DNA from 4 places in the Bradyrhizobium sp. ISRA464 genome. Region 1 is predicted to be linked to each of the others. Evidence: predicted binding sites of a transcription regulator. Region 1 holds the regulator's gene; each other region holds the start of a gene.
What was found. The regulator HrcA, encoded in region 1, represses chaperone genes, less so after heat shock. The targets are predictions, from matches to a motif close to GTTAGCACTCNCNNNNNGNGAGTGCTAAC.
Positions count from the first base shown of each region.

Region 2: the regulator HrcA is predicted to act here: its motif matches at 1,588-1,616, upstream of groES (co-chaperone GroES).
Region 3: the regulator HrcA is predicted to act here: its motif matches at 2,495-2,523, upstream of groES (co-chaperone GroES).
Region 4: the regulator HrcA is predicted to act here: its motif matches at 2,234-2,262, upstream of MTX19_RS32220 (co-chaperone GroES).

Region 1 is NZ_CP094526.1:166,647-170,855, forward strand. It holds gene MTX19_RS00775 (hypothetical protein) at 1-644, shown strand, start outside; partial or broken gene MTX19_RS00780 (nicotinamidase) at 663-818, shown strand; gene grpE (nucleotide exchange factor GrpE) at 964-1,569, opposite strand; gene hrcA (heat-inducible transcriptional repressor HrcA) at 1,672-2,760, opposite strand; gene rph (ribonuclease PH) at 2,918-3,631, shown strand; gene rdgB (RdgB/HAM1 family non-canonical purine NTP pyrophosphatase) at 3,643-4,209, shown strand, end outside.
Region 2 is NZ_CP094526.1:3,223,280-3,227,488, reverse strand. It holds gene MTX19_RS14970 (nucleoside transporter C-terminal domain-containing protein) at 1-153, shown strand, start outside; gene MTX19_RS14965 (cupin domain-containing protein) at 275-829, opposite strand; gene MTX19_RS14960 (usg protein) at 986-1,276, opposite strand; gene groES (co-chaperone GroES) at 1,660-1,974, shown strand; gene groL (chaperonin GroEL) at 2,020-3,660, shown strand; gene MTX19_RS14945 (hypothetical protein) at 3,945-4,139, opposite strand; gene MTX19_RS14940 (phasin family protein) at 4,138-4,209, shown strand, end outside.
Region 3 is NZ_CP094526.1:4,532,536-4,536,744, reverse strand. It holds gene MTX19_RS21325 (amidohydrolase family protein) at 1-686, shown strand, start outside; gene MTX19_RS21320 (IS110 family transposase) at 832-1,887, shown strand; gene groES (co-chaperone GroES) at 2,557-2,871, shown strand; gene groL (chaperonin GroEL) at 2,962-4,209, shown strand, end outside.
Region 4 is NZ_CP094526.1:6,942,992-6,947,200, reverse strand. It holds gene sfnG (dimethylsulfone monooxygenase SfnG) at 1-227, shown strand, start outside; gene MTX19_RS32225 (acyl-CoA dehydrogenase family protein) at 674-1,870, shown strand; gene MTX19_RS32220 (co-chaperone GroES) at 2,305-2,619, shown strand; gene groL (chaperonin GroEL) at 2,707-4,209, shown strand, end outside.

The DNA.
Region 1 (4,209 bases):
ACTACACCATCGAGAGCGCGCGGGACGGCGCCACCAATGTGCGGCGCTATTCCATGATCCTGCCGGGGCCGACCTTCTCCGGCTATGTCGCGGTCCAGGTGCCCGAGAATGCCGCCAAGATCTACACCGATGACGCCGTACGCCAGATGTTCGCCTCCGCCGTGATCCGCAACGAGGTGCCGGTCGACGAGCAGCTCAGCCTGATGCCGTTCAAGGTCACCCAGCTTGCCGATTTCAAGAACGTCCGCATGGTGGCGCCCGGCGCGGCGCTGATCCTGGCCGACGGCGACGAGAAGAGCGGCTTCGAGGCCAAGCCTTTCATGATCCTCGGCGTCGTCGCCTCGACCGCGGCCTCTCCCGACGACCGCGGCCGTTTCGCCCAACAGGTCGCCACCACCATCCCCGGCGTTCGTGACGGACGCATCACGATGTCCGAGCCGATCCGGATCGACGGCCAGCCGGGCTACGAGACCCGGATCGACGCGACCAGCGGCAAGGACAATACGCCGGTGACCATCGTGCAGTGGCTGCGGTTCGGCTCGCAGTCGTCGATGCGCATCATCGGCAGCTCGCCGCGCACCGACTGGGAGAAGGCGTTCCCGCGCTTCCGCGCGGTGCGCGACGGCGTCGAGCCGCGGGGCTGATCGCGCTTCTCGCAGGGCGCGCCGACTGCCCTCGACGCCCGCAAGGCCGGCTTCGAAACCTATGTGGTGGAAGACGCCTGCCGCGGCATTGACACCCAGGGGTCGCTGGCCAAGGCTTGGTCCGATATGGACAAGGCCGGCGTCAAGCGCATCCAGTCGTCCGACCTCGCGTAAGGTCTTTTTGCCTGCCGCGACCTCGAAGGAGATCTCTGGAGCTTCGGCACCTATTGGCCGAAGGCCCATGAGAAACCGCCGGCATGACGCCGCGGCGATCGCAAGCTGCACCGCTTGCGTCCGCGCCCTGTCCAGGTTCGGACGATCAGGCCGTGAAATCGGCAGCCGGGGCGGCCTTGGCGCCGCCCTTGGAAACGCCCACGAGCGCCGGACGCAGCACGCGCTCGCCGATCATGTAGCCGGCCTGCACGACCTGGACCACGGTACCTGACGGCACCGACGGGTCAGGCACTTCGAACATCGCCTGCTGGAAATTCGGATCGAACTTCTCGCCGATCGGATCGAATTTCTTCACGCCGTTCTTTTCCAACGCGTTGAGCAGCGAACGCTCGGTCAATTCGACGCCTTCGATCAGCGCCTTGAGGCCGGGATCCGCGGCTTCCTTGGCCTCGGCCGGCACGGCATCAAGCGCGCGCTGCAGATTGTCGGCGATCTCGAGCACGTCTCGGGCAAAGCCGGTAATGCCGTAGGTCTTGGCGTCGGCGACCTCGCGGCGGGTGCGCTGACGGAGATTCTCCATCTCGGCCAACGTGCGCAGCGTCTTGTCGTGCGCCTCCGCCAGTTCCTTGGCCAGCGTCTCGGCCGATCCAACCTCAGGCTCATCAGGCATGATGTAGGGCTTGGAGACCACAGGCTCACCCGTCGGCGCCGGATTCTCGGTATTGTCATTCGTCCGGTTCGGATCGGTCATGGCTTGCCTTCTCGAAAACTCGCGTCGATTCAAATCTTGGGGATTGGTTAGGGGGATATCGTGCTTTGGGCAGGGAAAATCAAGCGCCCTTCCGCCCTCCGGTCAGCCGCCCAGGATCTTGCTCACGATGCGCGCGGCGTAATCGACCGTGGGAATCACCCTGGCGTAATTCAGCCGTGTCGGCCCGATCACGCCGAGGACGCCGACGATCCGGCCCTGGGCGTCGCTGTAAGGCGCCATGATGGTTGAGGAACCCGACAGCGAGAACAGCTTGTTCTCCGAGCCGATAAAAATCCGCACCCCCTCGCCGCGCTCGGCGCGCCCGAGCAAATCGATCACGCCGCGCTTGGTCTCGAGGTCGTCGAACAACGATTTGATGCGCTCCAGATCGTCGAGCGCATGCAGATCCTCGAGCAGATTGGCATGGCCGCGCACGATCAGTTGCCGATCCTCGTTCTCGCCGCCGGACCAGCTCGCGATTCCGGCCGCGACGACCTTTTGGGTCAGCTGATCCAGTTCGGCGCGGCTCTGCGTCAACGCGGTCTCGAGCTCGAGGCGCGCTTCGGCCAGCGTCCGGCCGCGGATCCGCGCATTGAGGAAATTGCTCGCCTCGGTCAGCACGGAAGACGGAACACCCGGCGGCAGCGCCAGAACCCGGTTTTCGATCTGGCCGTCTTCGCTGACCAGCACGACCAGCGCCTTCTCCGGCTCCAGCCGCACGAATTCGATGTGCTTCAGCCGCGCATTCGACTTCGGCGTCAGCACCACCGCTGCGGCGCGGGTCAGGCCCGACAGCCGCATCAGGGCTTCCTCCAGCGCGGCCTCGACCGTTTGCGCGCGGCCGACGGAGGCAAGCTGGGTCCGGATCGACTGCCGCTCGTCCTCGGTGAGATCGCCGACCTGCATCAGCGCGTCGACAAAGAAGCGCAGACCGAGTTCGGTCGGCAGCCGGCCGGCGGAGGTGTGCGGCGCGTAGATCAGGCCGAGTTGCTCGAGGTCCGACATCACGTTGCGGACCGAGGCCGGCGACAGCGGCAAGGCGATCAGGCGCGAGATGTTGCGCGAGCCGACCGGCTCGCCGGTCGCCAGATAGCTTTCGACGATTTGACGAAAAATGTCGCGTGAACGTTCGTTGAGCTGAGCCAGCCCGGCATGCGGTGCGATCAACCCTATCGGATCGTGGTGAGCCACGCTCTACTCCCTCACATTGCCCCTAATTTGTCGATCGGGGAGGCCGGTGACAAGCATGCATTCGGCCTCCGATACCGGGGCCAAAAACCCTTGCCGCTGCCCCTTCCCCCTCCTACAAGCACGGCCAGCCATTTTTCTCGGATTTTTGGAGGACTTCATGCGGCCAAGCCGCCGTGCGCCCGATGAACTGCGTCCCGTGTCGCTGGAACGCGGCGTCGTCAAATATGCCGAGGGTTCCTGCATGGTGAAGTTCGGCGACACCCATGTGCTGGTGACCGCCACGCTGGAGGAGCGGCTGCCGCCCTGGCTCAAGGGCCAGGGCCGCGGCTGGGTCACCGCCGAATACGGCATGCTGCCGCGCGCCACCCTGGAACGCACCCGCCGCGAGGCCTCCGCCGGCAAGCAGGGTGGCCGCACCGTCGAAATCCAGCGGCTGATCGGCCGTTCGCTGCGCGCGGCCATCGACCTTGAGGCACTGGGCGAGCGCCAGATCACCGTCGATTGCGACGTGATTCAGGCCGATGGCGGCACCCGCACCGCCTCGATCACCGGGGCCTGGGTGGCGCTGGCTGATTGCATCAACTGGATGAAGGCCCGCAACATGCTGAAGGCCAACGTGCTGCGCGACAATGTGGCGGCGATCTCCTGCGGCATCTATCAGGGCACGCCGGTGCTCGATCTCGATTATGCCGAGGATTCCGAAGCCGAGACCGACGCCAATTTCGTCATGACCGGCGACGGCCGCATCATCGAGGTGCAGGGCACCGCCGAGAAGACTCCGTTCTCGCAGGACGAATTCCTGGCGTTGATGGCGCTGGCGCGCAAAGGTGTCGCGCGTCTGGTCGACTTGCAAAAGATCGCGGTGGCGTAGACAGATTGGTCATGCACCGCCGAATCACCGGAAGGCTCGTGATCGCCACCCATAATCCCGGCAAGCTTGCCGAGATGCGGGAACTGCTGGCGCCGCACGGTATCGAGGCGGTGTCGGCCGGCGAGCTCGGCCTCGCCGAGCCCGAAGAGACCGGGGACAATTTTCGCGCCAATGCGGCGATCAAGGCGTCCGCGGCGGCCAAGGCGGCGGGATTGCCAGCCTTTGCGGATGATTCCGGCCTTGTGGTCGACGCGCTGGACGGGGCGCCGGGCATCTATTCGGCGCGCTGGGCCGGCGAGGGCAAGGATTTCATGGCCGCGATGACGCGGATCGAGCGCCTGCTGCAGGAGCGCGGCGCCGCCACTCCCGAACAGCGCAAGGCGCATTTCGTCTCGGCGCTGTGCGTGGCCTGGCCTGATGATCATCTCGACGAGGTCGAGGCCCGCGTCGATGGAACCCTGGTCTGGCCGCCGCGCGGCACCGCCGGCTTCGGCTACGATCCGGCCTTCCTGCCCGACGGATACACACGTACATTCGGCGAGATGACCAGCATCGAGAAGCACGGCCTGCCGCCGCTC
Region 2 (4,209 bases), 3.1 Mb from region 1:
TTCGGGAGCCTCGGCATCATGATCGGCGGACTCGGCATCATGGCGCCGGGGCGGCGCGAGGAGATCAACGCGCTCGGGCTGAAGTCGATCGTATCAGGCACGCTCACAACATGCCTGATGGGCGCGATTGTGGGGACGATGACGTCCCCGTAGCCCGGATGGAGCGAAGCGCAATCCGGGGGCATCATCATAGTGTGCACGACTCCCGGATTCCGCGGAGCCTGTCATCGGGCGCGCATTCGCGCGACCCGTTGGCTCCATCTGGGCTACGAGATCACGCCGTCAACTCGACCGTCTTGAACTCCGCCGGCAGGATCACTTCCAGCAATTCGACGTCGTCGGAGTAATCCAGGATCACGTGCCGGATGCGCGGCGGCTGGGTCCAGGCGCTGCCCTGCGTCATCAACGTCTCGCCCTCGCCTTCCATGTAGGTCTTCACCCAGCCCTTGAGCACGTAGACCATCTGGAACTCGACGTCATGATAATGCAGCTTCGACACCTCTTCCGGATTGCACGGACCCTGCAGCCGGATCACATGCGCCTGGGCCAGCCCGTGCGTGGCATCAGCGATGCCGAGGTCGCGATACTTGGCATAGGCGCGCAGTCCGTCAGCCCTGAAATCCTCCTCGCGGTGGTGGCTGATGGCAACCCGCTGCTTCGGCCGCGCCTTGGGCTTGGCCTTTGTTGTCGTCTTCCTGGCGGCCGAGACGCGGCCCTTCGACTTGATGGTCTTGCGCGCCGAGGGTTTGGCGGCGCTCCCGAGCCCGGTCCATTTCTTCCTCACCGCGGTCTTGGCCGCTGGTCTTGATGCCGGCTTTCGCTTGGCCATTGTTGGTTACCTCCCGTCTTCTAACCGGATGACGGTAGCACAAAAGCCTGTTGGGGGATGGGCGAAAGCATCGGGTCGCGCGAACGTGCATGCGCTCCCTCAAGCGCGCCGCCAAGCGGCGGCCCCGGCGCGATCACGCCGTGGTCCCCTCCGCCGTCAATGCAGCCGGAAGACGCCGTCGACGGCGCGCAGCTCCGCGGGCTTGACCAGCCTGGAGTGCGCGACCGTCACCGAGAACAGCGGCCCCTCGAGCTTCTCCTGCCAGAAGGCGAGGAAATCCTGCAGCGCCGGGAATTTCGGGAAGAGATCGTAATTCTGCCAGACGTAGGTCTGCAGCAACGAGGGGTGATCCGGCATCCGATACAGGATTTGCGCCGTTGTCAGCCCATACCCCAGCAACTGCTTCCGGAAGTCGTCGGAAACAACCCCACCAACACGCGAGACCATGCCAACCTCCTGTGACGGAGCGCATGTGCGCGTGGTGGCCGACCTGCCGGGGCCACCGCCGGCAAAGATGCGCTCACATGAGAGAAATGTGACGCACGCGACTAACCGATCTCAAGCCTAAATGTTTAACGGGTTGTTGAAATTTCTCGCGCTGGCAGCAGCTTACCGCAGGTGCTAATACCAGTTGGGCGGCCTCCAAGCCGTCATTAAGCATGACCGGCGATGCTGGCAGACGCCCCGTCCGAGTGCCAATTTTTCTGCTAGAAGCCCTTGCCCGGTGCCCGCGACTGGCCTATCTCCATCTCGGCTAGGTTGGCACTCGCTGACCTGGACTGCTAACTCTCCAAAATTCTACAACATCTGCAAATGTTTAGGAGGACTGCATGAAATTCCGTCCGCTTCACGACCGCGTCGTGGTCAAGCGCATCGACGCCGAAGAGAAGACTGCTGGCGGCATCATCATTCCGGACACTGCCAAGGAAAAGCCCTCCCAGGGCGAAGTCGTCGCCGTCGGCCCGGGCGGCCGCGACGAGGCTGGCAAGCTGATCCCAATCGACGTCATGGTCGGCGACCGCGTCCTGTTCGGCAAGTGGTCGGGCACCGAGGTCAAGATCGACGGTGAAGACCTGCTGATCATGAAGGAAAGCGACATCATGGGCGTGCTCGACGTCCCCGCTTCCAAGAAGAAGGCCGCTTAAGCGCCCCTCTCCCTCCCTGGTTAAATCTCTCAAGGAAAAACTCAGATGGCAGCTAAAGAAGTCAAATTCTCCGTCGAGGCGCGCGACAAGATGCTGCGCGGCGTCGACGTTCTCGCCAACGCGGTGAAGGTCACCCTCGGTCCGAAGGGCCGCAACGTGGTGCTCGAGAAGTCGTTCGGCGCTCCCCGCATCACCAAGGACGGCGTCACCGTCGCCAAGGAGATCGAGCTCGACGACAAGTTCGAGAACATGGGCGCCCAGATGGTGCGCGAAGTCGCCTCCAAGTCCGCTGACGCGGCCGGCGACGGCACCACCACCGCGACCGTGCTCGCCCAGGCGATCGTGAAGGAAGGCGCCAAGTCGGTCGCCGCCGGCATGAACCCGATGGACCTGAAGCGCGGTATCGACCTCGCGGTCGAAGCCGTGGTGGCGGACCTCCAGAAGAACTCCAAGAAGGTCACCTCGAACGAGGAGATCGCCCAGGTCGGCACCATCTCGGCCAACGGCGACGCCGAAATCGGCAAGTTCCTCGCCGACGCCATGAAGAAGGTCGGCAACGAGGGCGTCATCACGGTCGAGGAAGCCAAGTCGCTCGAGACCGAGCTCGACGTCGTCGAGGGCATGCAGTTCGACCGCGGCTATATCTCGCCCTACTTCGTCACCAATGCCGACAAGATGCGCGTTGAAATGGACGACGCCTACATCCTCATCAACGAGAAGAAGCTCTCCTCGCTGAACGAGCTGCTCCCGCTGCTCGAGGCCGTGGTGCAGACCGGCAAGCCGCTGGTCATCGTCGCTGAGGACGTCGAAGGCGAAGCGCTCGCCACCCTCGTCGTCAACCGCCTGCGTGGCGGCCTGAAGGTCGCGGCCGTCAAGGCTCCGGGCTTCGGCGATCGCCGCAAGGCCATGCTGCAGGACATCGCGATCCTGACCGGCGGCCAGGCCATCTCGGAAGACCTCGGCATCAAGCTCGAGAACGTCACGCTGCAGATGCTCGGCCGCGCCAAGAAGGTGATGATCGACAAGGAGAACACCACGATCGTCAACGGCGCCGGCAAGAAGGCCGACATCGACGCTCGCGTTGCCCAGATCAAGGCGCAGATCGAGGAGACCACCTCGGACTACGACCGTGAGAAGCTGCAGGAGCGTCTCGCCAAGCTCGCGGGCGGCGTCGCGGTGATCCGCGTCGGCGGCGCGACCGAAGTCGAGGTGAAGGAGCGCAAGGATCGCGTTGATGACGCGATGCATGCGACCCGTGCGGCGGTCGAGGAAGGCATCGTTCCGGGCGGCGGCGTCGCCTTGCTCCGTGCCTCCGAGCAGCTCAAGGGCCTGCGCACCAAGAACGACGACCAGAAGACCGGCGTCGAGATCGTGCGCAAGGCGCTGTCGGCTCCCGCTCGCCAGATCGCGATCAACGCCGGTGAAGACGGATCGGTGATCGTCGGCAAGATCCTGGAGAACAAGACCTACAATTACGGCTTCGACTCCCAGACCGGCGACTACGCCGACCTCGTCAAGAAGGGCATCATCGACCCGACCAAGGTCGTGCGCACCGCGATCCAGAACGCTGCCTCGGTTGCCGCGCTGCTGATCACCACGGAAGCGATGGTCGCCGAGCTGCCGAAGAAGAATGCCGGCGGTCCCGCGATGCCTCCGGGCGGCGGCATGGGCGGCATGGACTTCTGATCCAGCCTCTCAAGGCAATCCACGAAATGCAAAACCCCGGCAGCGATGCCGGGGTTTTTGTTTGCGGCAAACCGGGTGCTTGCCGCAGCGCAGCCAGTGGCGGGTCCTGCACAACCTTACGCTGAAGCGGGGAGTCCGCTGGCGCTCACGATGTCCACGCTATACACAGCCACGCCGGTAAACATACCTTGGTCTGAGTTGACAATTTCAAAAAAATTATTGGCGAGAGTCGCAAACCGAACCGACAGTCCCACTTTCGTCCCGCACAGTAGGATCGGGACTGATCAAAACTGCTCACCTAGAATCTGAACCGAACACGGAGCGTCAGCTCTCGTGACGCGAGCGAGCGTTGCGAGGAACGCTTTCGCTTGAGAAAGGAACTGCGTCTTGAGTGAAACAGAAATGAAAGTCACAGTGAACGGCACGACTATCTTCGGCATGCCGTTGTCGAGCTTCCCGAAGATCGCCTTGCCCGGCATGATCGGCGATCTTGCCGAACAGGGTTTTGCCCGCGCCCGGGCCGCCTCCGAACAGATGACGGAGACGTTG
Region 3 (4,209 bases), 4.1 Mb from region 1:
AGGCGGGCATCAACACGCTCTGTATCCACAAGGGGCTGCTGCCGCCCGATTACGAGAAGTCGTTCGCCGGCGTGTGGGAATACGCAACGGCGTGGGACATCGGAAAGGCCGCCAAGGATTGGCCGCAGATGAACTTCGTGATCTATCACTCGGCGCTGCGGCCATTCCTCGAATTGCCGGACAAGGCGTGGGCGGAGTTCGAGCAGACCGGTCGCATCCAGTGGGCCTCGGATCTCGCGGAAATCCCGCAGAAGTTCGGCGTCACCAATGTCTATGCCGAGCTCGGTACGTCGTTTGCCAACTCGGCAGTGGCGCATCCCAAGTTCTGCGCCGCGCTGGTGGGCACGCTGATCAAGGGGATGGGCGTTGACCACGTCATGTGGGGCACCGACTCGGTCTGGTACGGCTCACCGCAGTGGCAGATCGAGGCGCTCCGCCGGCTCGAAATCCCGGAGGATATGCAGAAGAAGTACGGCTTTGCCGCGCTCGGCGACGCCAACAGCGCTACCAAGCAGCTGATCTTCGCGGGCAACGCAACCAGGTTCTACAAGATCAAGTTGAAGGCGGCTGAGAACACCAGGATGCCGGCCTTTTCCGAGGACCGCCTCGCGGCGCTCAAGAACGAGTACATACAAGCCGCGACGCAGCCATCGAACCTGCGCTACGGCTACGTTCGCGCCAGCTAAGTGAACGGCGCCAGCGGCGCGGGCAAGCTCCGCTGGCGCAATGGACGCGCGGCTGCCGCAAATCCGACTTCGGAATGGTCCGGCCGTGCTCCGGCCCCGCCAGTGCGAGAAGCTGGCAAGGGGCGCTCAGGTCAAGGAGCACGCCATGTCTCGGAACCTCAACACAGCGGTCGCCGTGATCGGCATCGATATCGGCAAGAACTCGTTCCACCTCGTAGGTCATGATCACCGCGGTGCCATCGTGCTGCGGCAGAAGTGGTCACGCAGCCAGGTGGAAAGACGGCTCGCCAACTTCCCGCCCTGCTTGATCGGGATGGAGGCTTGCGTCGGCGCGCATCACCTCAGTCGCAAGCTCCAAATGCTCGGCCACGACGCTCGCTTGATGCCGGCGAAAGACGTGCGCCCGTATTCGAAAGGACAGAAGAATGACTTCCGAGATGCGGAAGCCATCGCCGAGGCTGTCCAACGCCCGACCATGAAATTCGTCGCAACCAAGACAGCCGATCAGCTCGACCTTCAGGCGCTGCACCGCGTCCGCGATCGATTGGTCAGTCAGCGTACCGGCGTCATCAATCAGATCCGTGCGTTTCTGCTGGAGCGGGGCATCGCCGTACGCCAAGGCCTGCATTCCCTGCGATCCGAGTTGCCGGGTATCCTCGCGACGCGCACCGATGTGCTCTCGCCTCGCATGTTACGCATCATCGAGGATCTGGCGGGCGACTGGCGCCGGCTGGATGCGCGTATCGAGGGGCTGTCTAGCGAGATCGAAACGCTGGCTCGTCAAGATAAGGCTTGCGAGCGACTGATGACAGTGCCCGGCATTGGACCGCTTATCTCGAGTGCAATGGTCGCCGCGATTGGCAGTGGAGACGTGTTCTCGAAAGGCCGCGACTTCGGCGCCTGGCTTGGACTGGTGCCGAAGCAGATATCGACCGGCGACCGCACGATCCTGGGCAAGATATCAAGGCGCGGCAATCGCTACCTACGCGCGCTGTTCGTCCAAGCCGCATGGGTAGTGCTGGTCAGGGTGAAGTGCTGGGAGCGCTACGGCCTCAAATCTTGGATCGAAGCTGCCAAGAAGCGATTGCATCACAACGTGCTGGCGATTGCGCTCGCCAACAAGCTCGCCCGGATCGCCTGGGCGGTTCTCAACAAAGGACGTGCCTTCGAGTGCGTCAAGGCTGAGGAGACGGCGTCCTGACCTGGCCGATCCTCGCGCCGTGCTCGGGGCCGTCAAGGCGCAGCCTGGCAGCGTAGAGCAAGACGTCAGGACAGCACGACGGCCGGCCTTGACGGCCCCTTGCGCGCGGCGCGTCTGCGCGCGCAGGCCGGGACGAAGGAACGACCGCCAGGCACGAACAAAGGAACAGCGCGAAGTGAGGAGCTATCGAGATGATGTAACCAACATCCCTTACCCGCCGAGGTCTGCGAGAGGATGCGACGACGATGGAAGATCGGTCTTCCCGGCGCATGCGAACACTGGTGACCCGAATGGCCCGTTCGAGGCCTGTCCGCTAATCAGCTCGAATGCGTGCTGATATCCATGATGGCCCGGAGCACAGCACGCTCCAATCAGAGGCCGGATACATTGATGCAAGACCGCATCTGACAGGTTGCCGAAACCTCTTGCAACGCGCGGCCGGACCATACATTAGGGTCAATCGCGTCGCTTTTGGCCCGCTTGCCGCATGTCTGCTGATCCCCCTGACAGCGGCGGAATGGCTGATATTCCCAACCGCTGCTTGGACCAACTGGCGACATGGGTCGAAGCCCTTGCGCCCAAGCGTCACAGGCTTATGTGAGGAGCGGCGAGCACTCGCTCATTGCGACTGCCAATCCAGCAATAATCACAAAAGCCAAGGAGGATCGCATGAAATTCCGTCCGCTTCACGACCGCGTCGTGGTCAAGCGCATCGAGGCCGAAGAGAAGACTGCTGGCGGCATCATCATTCCCGACACTGCCAAGGAAAAGCCCTCCCAGGGCGAAGTCATCGCCGTTGGTCCCGGCGGCCGCGACGAGAGCGGCAAGCTGATTCCGATCGATATCCAGGTCGGCGACCGCGTGCTGTTCGGCAAGTGGTCGGGCACTGAGGTCAAGATCGACGGCCAGGAGCTGTTGATCATGAAGGAAAGCGACATCATGGGCGTTCTTACCGACGTCGCCGGCTCCAAGAAGGCGGCCTAACGCTGACCGCCGCAAACGCTCACCCCTGAGGAGGGCCTGCCGCTGCTGCCTCGCAGGTGAGAGACGAATTTCAATTCAGGGAGGACAAATATGTCAGCTAAAGAAGTCAAATTAGGCGTCGATGCCCGCGACCGCATGCTGCGCGGTGTCGACATCCTCGCCAATGCCGTGAAGGTCACGCTCGGCCCGAAGGGCCGCAACGTCGTCCTCGACAAGTCGTTCGGCGCGCCCCGCATCACCAAGGACGGCGTTGCCGTCGCCAAGGAGATCGAGCTCGAGGACAAGTTCGAGAACATGGGCGCGCAGATGGTGCGGGAAGTGGCGTCGAAGGCGGCGGATGCCGCCGGCGACGGCACCACCACCGCGACCGTGCTGGCCGCCGCGATCGTCCGTGAAGGCGCCAAATCGGTTGCCGCCGGCATGAACCCGATGGATCTGAAGCGCGGTATCGATCTCGCCGTCGACGCCGTAGTCGCGGATCTGGAAAAGAACTCCAAGAAGGTCACCTCGAACGAGGAGATCGCCCAGGTCGGCACCATCTCGGCCAATGGCGACGCCGAAATCGGCAAGTTCCTCGCCGACGCCATGAAGAAGGTCGGCAACGAGGGCGTCATCACGGTTGAAGAGGCCAAGTCACTCGAGACCGAGCTCGACGTCGTCGAGGGCATGCAGTTCGACCGCGGCTATATCTCGCCCTACTTCGTCACCAACGCCGACAAGATGCGCGCTGAGATGGAAGACGCCTACATCCTGATCAACGAGAAGAAGCTCTCCTCGCTGAACGAGCTGCTGCCGCTGCTCGAGGCCGTGGTGCAGACCGGCAAGCCGCTGGTCATCGTCGCTGAGGACGTCGAAGGCGAAGCGCTCGCCACCCTCGTCGTCAACCGCCTGCGTGGCGGCCTGAAGGTCGCGGCCGTCAAGGCTCCGGGCTTCGGCGATCGCCGCAAGGCCATGCTGCAGGACATCGCGATCCTGACCGGCGGCCAGGCCATCTCGGAAGACCTCGGCATCAAGCTCGAGAACGTCACGCTGCAGATGCTCGGCCGCGCCAAGAAGGTGATGATCGACAAGGAGAACACCACGATCGTCAACGGCGCCGGCAAGAAGGCCGACATCGACGCCCGCATTGCCCAGATCAAGGCGCAGATCGAGGAGACCACCTCGGACTACGACCGTGAGAAGCTGCAGGAGCGTCTCGCCAAGCTCGCGGGCGGCGTCGCGGTGATCCGCGTCGGCGGCGCGACCGAGGTCGAGGTGAAGGAGCGCAAGGATCGCGTTGATGACGCGATGCACGCGACCCGTGCGGCGGTCGAGGAAGGCATCGTTCCGGGCGGCGGC
Region 4 (4,209 bases), 1.7 Mb from region 1:
GCTTCGATGACCTCGTCCAGTACAACGATGGATTCAAGACTAATTTGATCGGCACGCCGGAGCAGATTGCCGAGCGCATCATTGCGCTTAAGAAGGTTGGCGTTGACCTCGTGTTGCTCGGTTTCCTGCATTTCCAGGAAGATGTCGAATATTTCGGCCGCCGCATCATTCCGCTGGTCCGCACGCTGGAAACGAACATGGCCGGGCACGTCCAGGCGGCCGAATGACAATGGTTGACGTGACGACGATAGCAGCAAGTGCGGACCGCCTTGCGCCAGATGGGGTCTTGCTGAGCCGGCGCTCTCTCTGGCTTGTCGGCCGAGCGGTCCGGCGATGGCACAGTTGCGGCCGGTGCTCTTGCGTGCGGAGATCTCGCTGACGTTCGAAGCACCGCGGCGCTCGGTGACATCGAGCCTGAAGTCGTGGCGGCGAAATGCGAGCCCTGATCGGATCCAACGGGACGCCGCGCCAAGGCTGGATCCGGTATCGTGCGCGCTTTGCCGATGTGGTGCAGCTGGCCGAGCACGCGGGTCGCGTGCACATTCCAGACCCTCGCGGTGTACTCGCCCGCGTGGCTGCCGAGCTGCGTCTCGGCGGCTCGTCGCCGGGGCGATCTTAACGGAACGTTGCCGACGCAGGCTCTCGCTTGACACTGCCCAACAGGAGAATGACCATGACCAACGACAACTTCGCTCACAGGGCCGACGACGACGCCTACGCTCGGCTCGACGCGGCGATCGACGCCACCGTAAAGGTGAACGCCGATCGCAACGACAAGGAGAGCCGATTTCCGCGGGAGAATCTCCACGCATTGTCGGACGCCGGCTGGACCGGCGTGCTGAACGAGGTGCAGTTCGGCGGGCTCGACTGCAGCCATATCGACTTCGCCGAGGCTGCCTGTCGGATCGGGCAGGTCGATGCCTCGACCGGCCTCGTCTACGTGATGCATGTCGGCGCGGCGCAGACCATCAATCTGTTCGGCAGCACCGATCAGAAGGAGCGATGGCTCAAATCGAACAATGGACGACTGCTCGGCACTTATTCGACCAGCGAGCGCGCCACCGGCGGGCACTGGTGGTACAATCTGTCCGAAGCGTCGCGAGATGGCGAGGACTATCTCGTCAACGCCGAGAAGTCGTTTACGACTAGCTCGGGCCAAGCCGACTATTATGTGGTCCAGACGCGCACTCCGGGCGCCAAGGATCAGACCGACATCGTGTTCTTCATCGTCGACGGCACGTCCCCCGGCATTGAGTCACGGCCATGGGATGCGCTGGGTGTCAAGGCTAATCATTCGGGCGCAATCCGCTACATCAACGTGCGTGTACCACAACGCGACAGGCTTGGTGCCGAAGGGCAGGGCAAGGAGATTATCTATGACGGGGTGTCGCCCGTCTACTTGATTGGGCTCGGCTCTGTCTGGGAAGGTGTGGCGCGCGGCGCGCTGAACGCGGCGGTCGCGCACACCACACGCTTCGTGCATAGGGATCGGAACAAGAGTCTTTCGGACTACCAAGCGATCCGGCAGGAACTCGGGGCAGCCAAGGTGCTGGTCGAGACGCTGCGGCCTTGGCGCAACGAACTCGCGGGCCAACTGGACGCGCTGTGGCGCGCTGGCAGGCCGCAGAGTGAAATCCTTATCCCGCTGACCGAGTTCAAGGTGCATGCCGCCGAAGTCGCCAACAAAGTCGCGGCCACGGCTCTGACGGTAACGGGCGGCTATGGGTACCATCGGGGGCCGATCGAACGCGCCTTCCGCGACGCGCGCGCGGCCATCGCGATGGGGCCCTCTAATGTGATCGCGCGCGATTGGATCGGCAAGGCTCTGGTCGGTCTGCCGCTGGAGCTGTTCTACGAGGGGGGAGAATAGTGAGGATTGAGAACTGCTGGCAACATTGCCTGCGAGCCGCGGCTGAAAAGAATGAGAGCCTCTGCTTTCAGATGCAGTGCCGTTTCCGGCCGTCAGAGATCTTTCAGGGTTCTTATGCGAGCCCAACCGGTGGCAAGTCCCGGACCCAAGGACGCCTTTAGAAAACTCGAAGTCGTTCCCGCTACCTGCTGGTCGGGTTGGGCGTAGCCCGAGGCATAATGGGGCCACCAAATCGTCTTGGCTTTGGTCGGAAGGTCCCGTCGGCAAACGGCGGGCTCCTTCTTTAGGTAGGGGGTAAGCGCCAATTTTTTTGCTACAGACCCTTGCTCCGGAAGAAGCCTGTCCTATTTCAGTTCCGCCTGCGTTAGCACTCGCCGGCATCGACTGCTAACAGTCGAGAATCGTTAACTCGTGCAAATAGTTAGGAGGACTGTATGACTTTCCGTCCACTTCATGACCGCGTCGTCGTCAAGCGCATCGACGCAGAAGAGAAGTCCGCTGGCGGCATCATCATTCCAGACACAGCCAAGGAAAAGCCCTCCCAGGGCGAAGTCATCGCCGTCGGCCCAGGTGGCCGTGATGAGGCAGGCAAGTTGATCCCGATTGATTTGAAGATCGGCGACCGCGTGCTGTTCGGCAAATGGTCGGGCACCGAGGTCAAGATCGATGGCCAGGAGCTGTTGATCATGAAGGAGAGCGACATCATGGGCGTTCTCACCGAAATATCTTCCAGCAAGAAGGCCGCCTAATCCACTGCTCGCACCGCTCACCCCTGAGGAGCGCCTGCTGGGCGTCCTATCCAGGGTGAGATGAAATGAAACTCAGGGAAATCAACCATGTCAGCCAAAGAAGTCAAATTCGGCGTAGACGCACGCGACCGCATGCTGCGCGGCGTCGACGTTCTCGCCAACGCGGTGAAAGTCACCCTCGGTCCGAAGGGCCGCAACGTGGTGCTCGAGAAGTCGTTCGGCGCTCCCCGCATCACCAAGGACGGCGTCACCGTCGCCAAGGAGATCGAGCTCGACGACAAGTTCGAGAACATGGGCGCCCAGATGGTGCGCGAAGTCGCTTCCAAGTCCGCTGACGCGGCCGGCGATGGCACCACCACCGCGACCGTGCTGGCGGCTGCAATCGTCCGCGAGGGCGCCAAGTCGGTCGCCGCCGGCATGAACCCGATGGATCTGAAGCGCGGTATCGACCTCGCGGTCGAAGCCGTCGTTGCGGACCTCCAGAAGAACTCCAAGAAGGTCACCTCGAACGAGGAGATCGCCCAGGTCGGCACCATTTCGGCCAACGGCGACGCCGAGATCGGCAAGTTCCTCGCCGACGCCATGAAGAAGGTCGGCAACGAGGGCGTGATCACGGTCGAGGAAGCCAAGTCGCTCGAAACCGAACTCGACGTCGTCGAGGGCATGCAGTTCGACCGCGGCTACATCTCGCCCTACTTCGTCACCAACGCCGACAAGATGCGCGTTGAGATGGACGACGCCTACATCCTGATCAACGAGAAGAAGCTCTCCTCGCTGAACGAGCTGCTGCCGCTGCTCGAGGCCGTGGTGCAGACCGGCAAGCCGCTGGTCATCGTCGCTGAAGACGTCGAAGGCGAAGCGCTCGCCACCCTCGTCGTCAACCGCCTGCGCGGCGGCCTGAAGGTCGCGGCCGTCAAGGCTCCGGGCTTCGGCGATCGCCGCAAGGCCATGCTGCAGGACATCGCGATCCTGACCGGCGGCCAGGCCATCTCGGAAGACCTCGGCATCAAGCTCGAGAACGTCACGCTGCAGATGCTCGGCCGCGCCAAGAAGGTGATGATCGACAAGGAGAACACCACGATCGTCAACGGCGCCGGCAAGAAGGCCGACATCGACGCTCGCGTTGCCCAGATCAAGGCGCAGATCGAGGAGACCACCTCGGACTACGACCGTGAGAAGCTGCAGGAGCGTCTCGCCAAGCTCGCGGGCGGCGTCGCGGTGATCCGCGTCGGCGGCGCGACCGAAGTCGAAGTGAAGGAGCGCAAGGATCGCGTGGATGACGCGATGCACGCGACCCGCGCGGCTGTCGAGGAAGGCATCCTGCCGGGTGGCGGCGTGGCGCTGCTCCGTGCCACCGAAGCGCTCAAGGGCCTGCGCACCAAGAACGACGACCAGAAGACCGGTGTCGAGATCGTGCGCAAGGCGTTGTCGTGGCCGGCCCGTCAGATCGCGATCAACGCCGGTGAAGACGGCTCGGTCGTGGTCGGCAAGGTCCTGGAGAAGGATCAGTACTCTTACGGCTTCGACGCACAGACGGGCGAGTACAGCAACCTGGTCTCCAAGGGTATCATCGATCCTACAAAGGTCGTG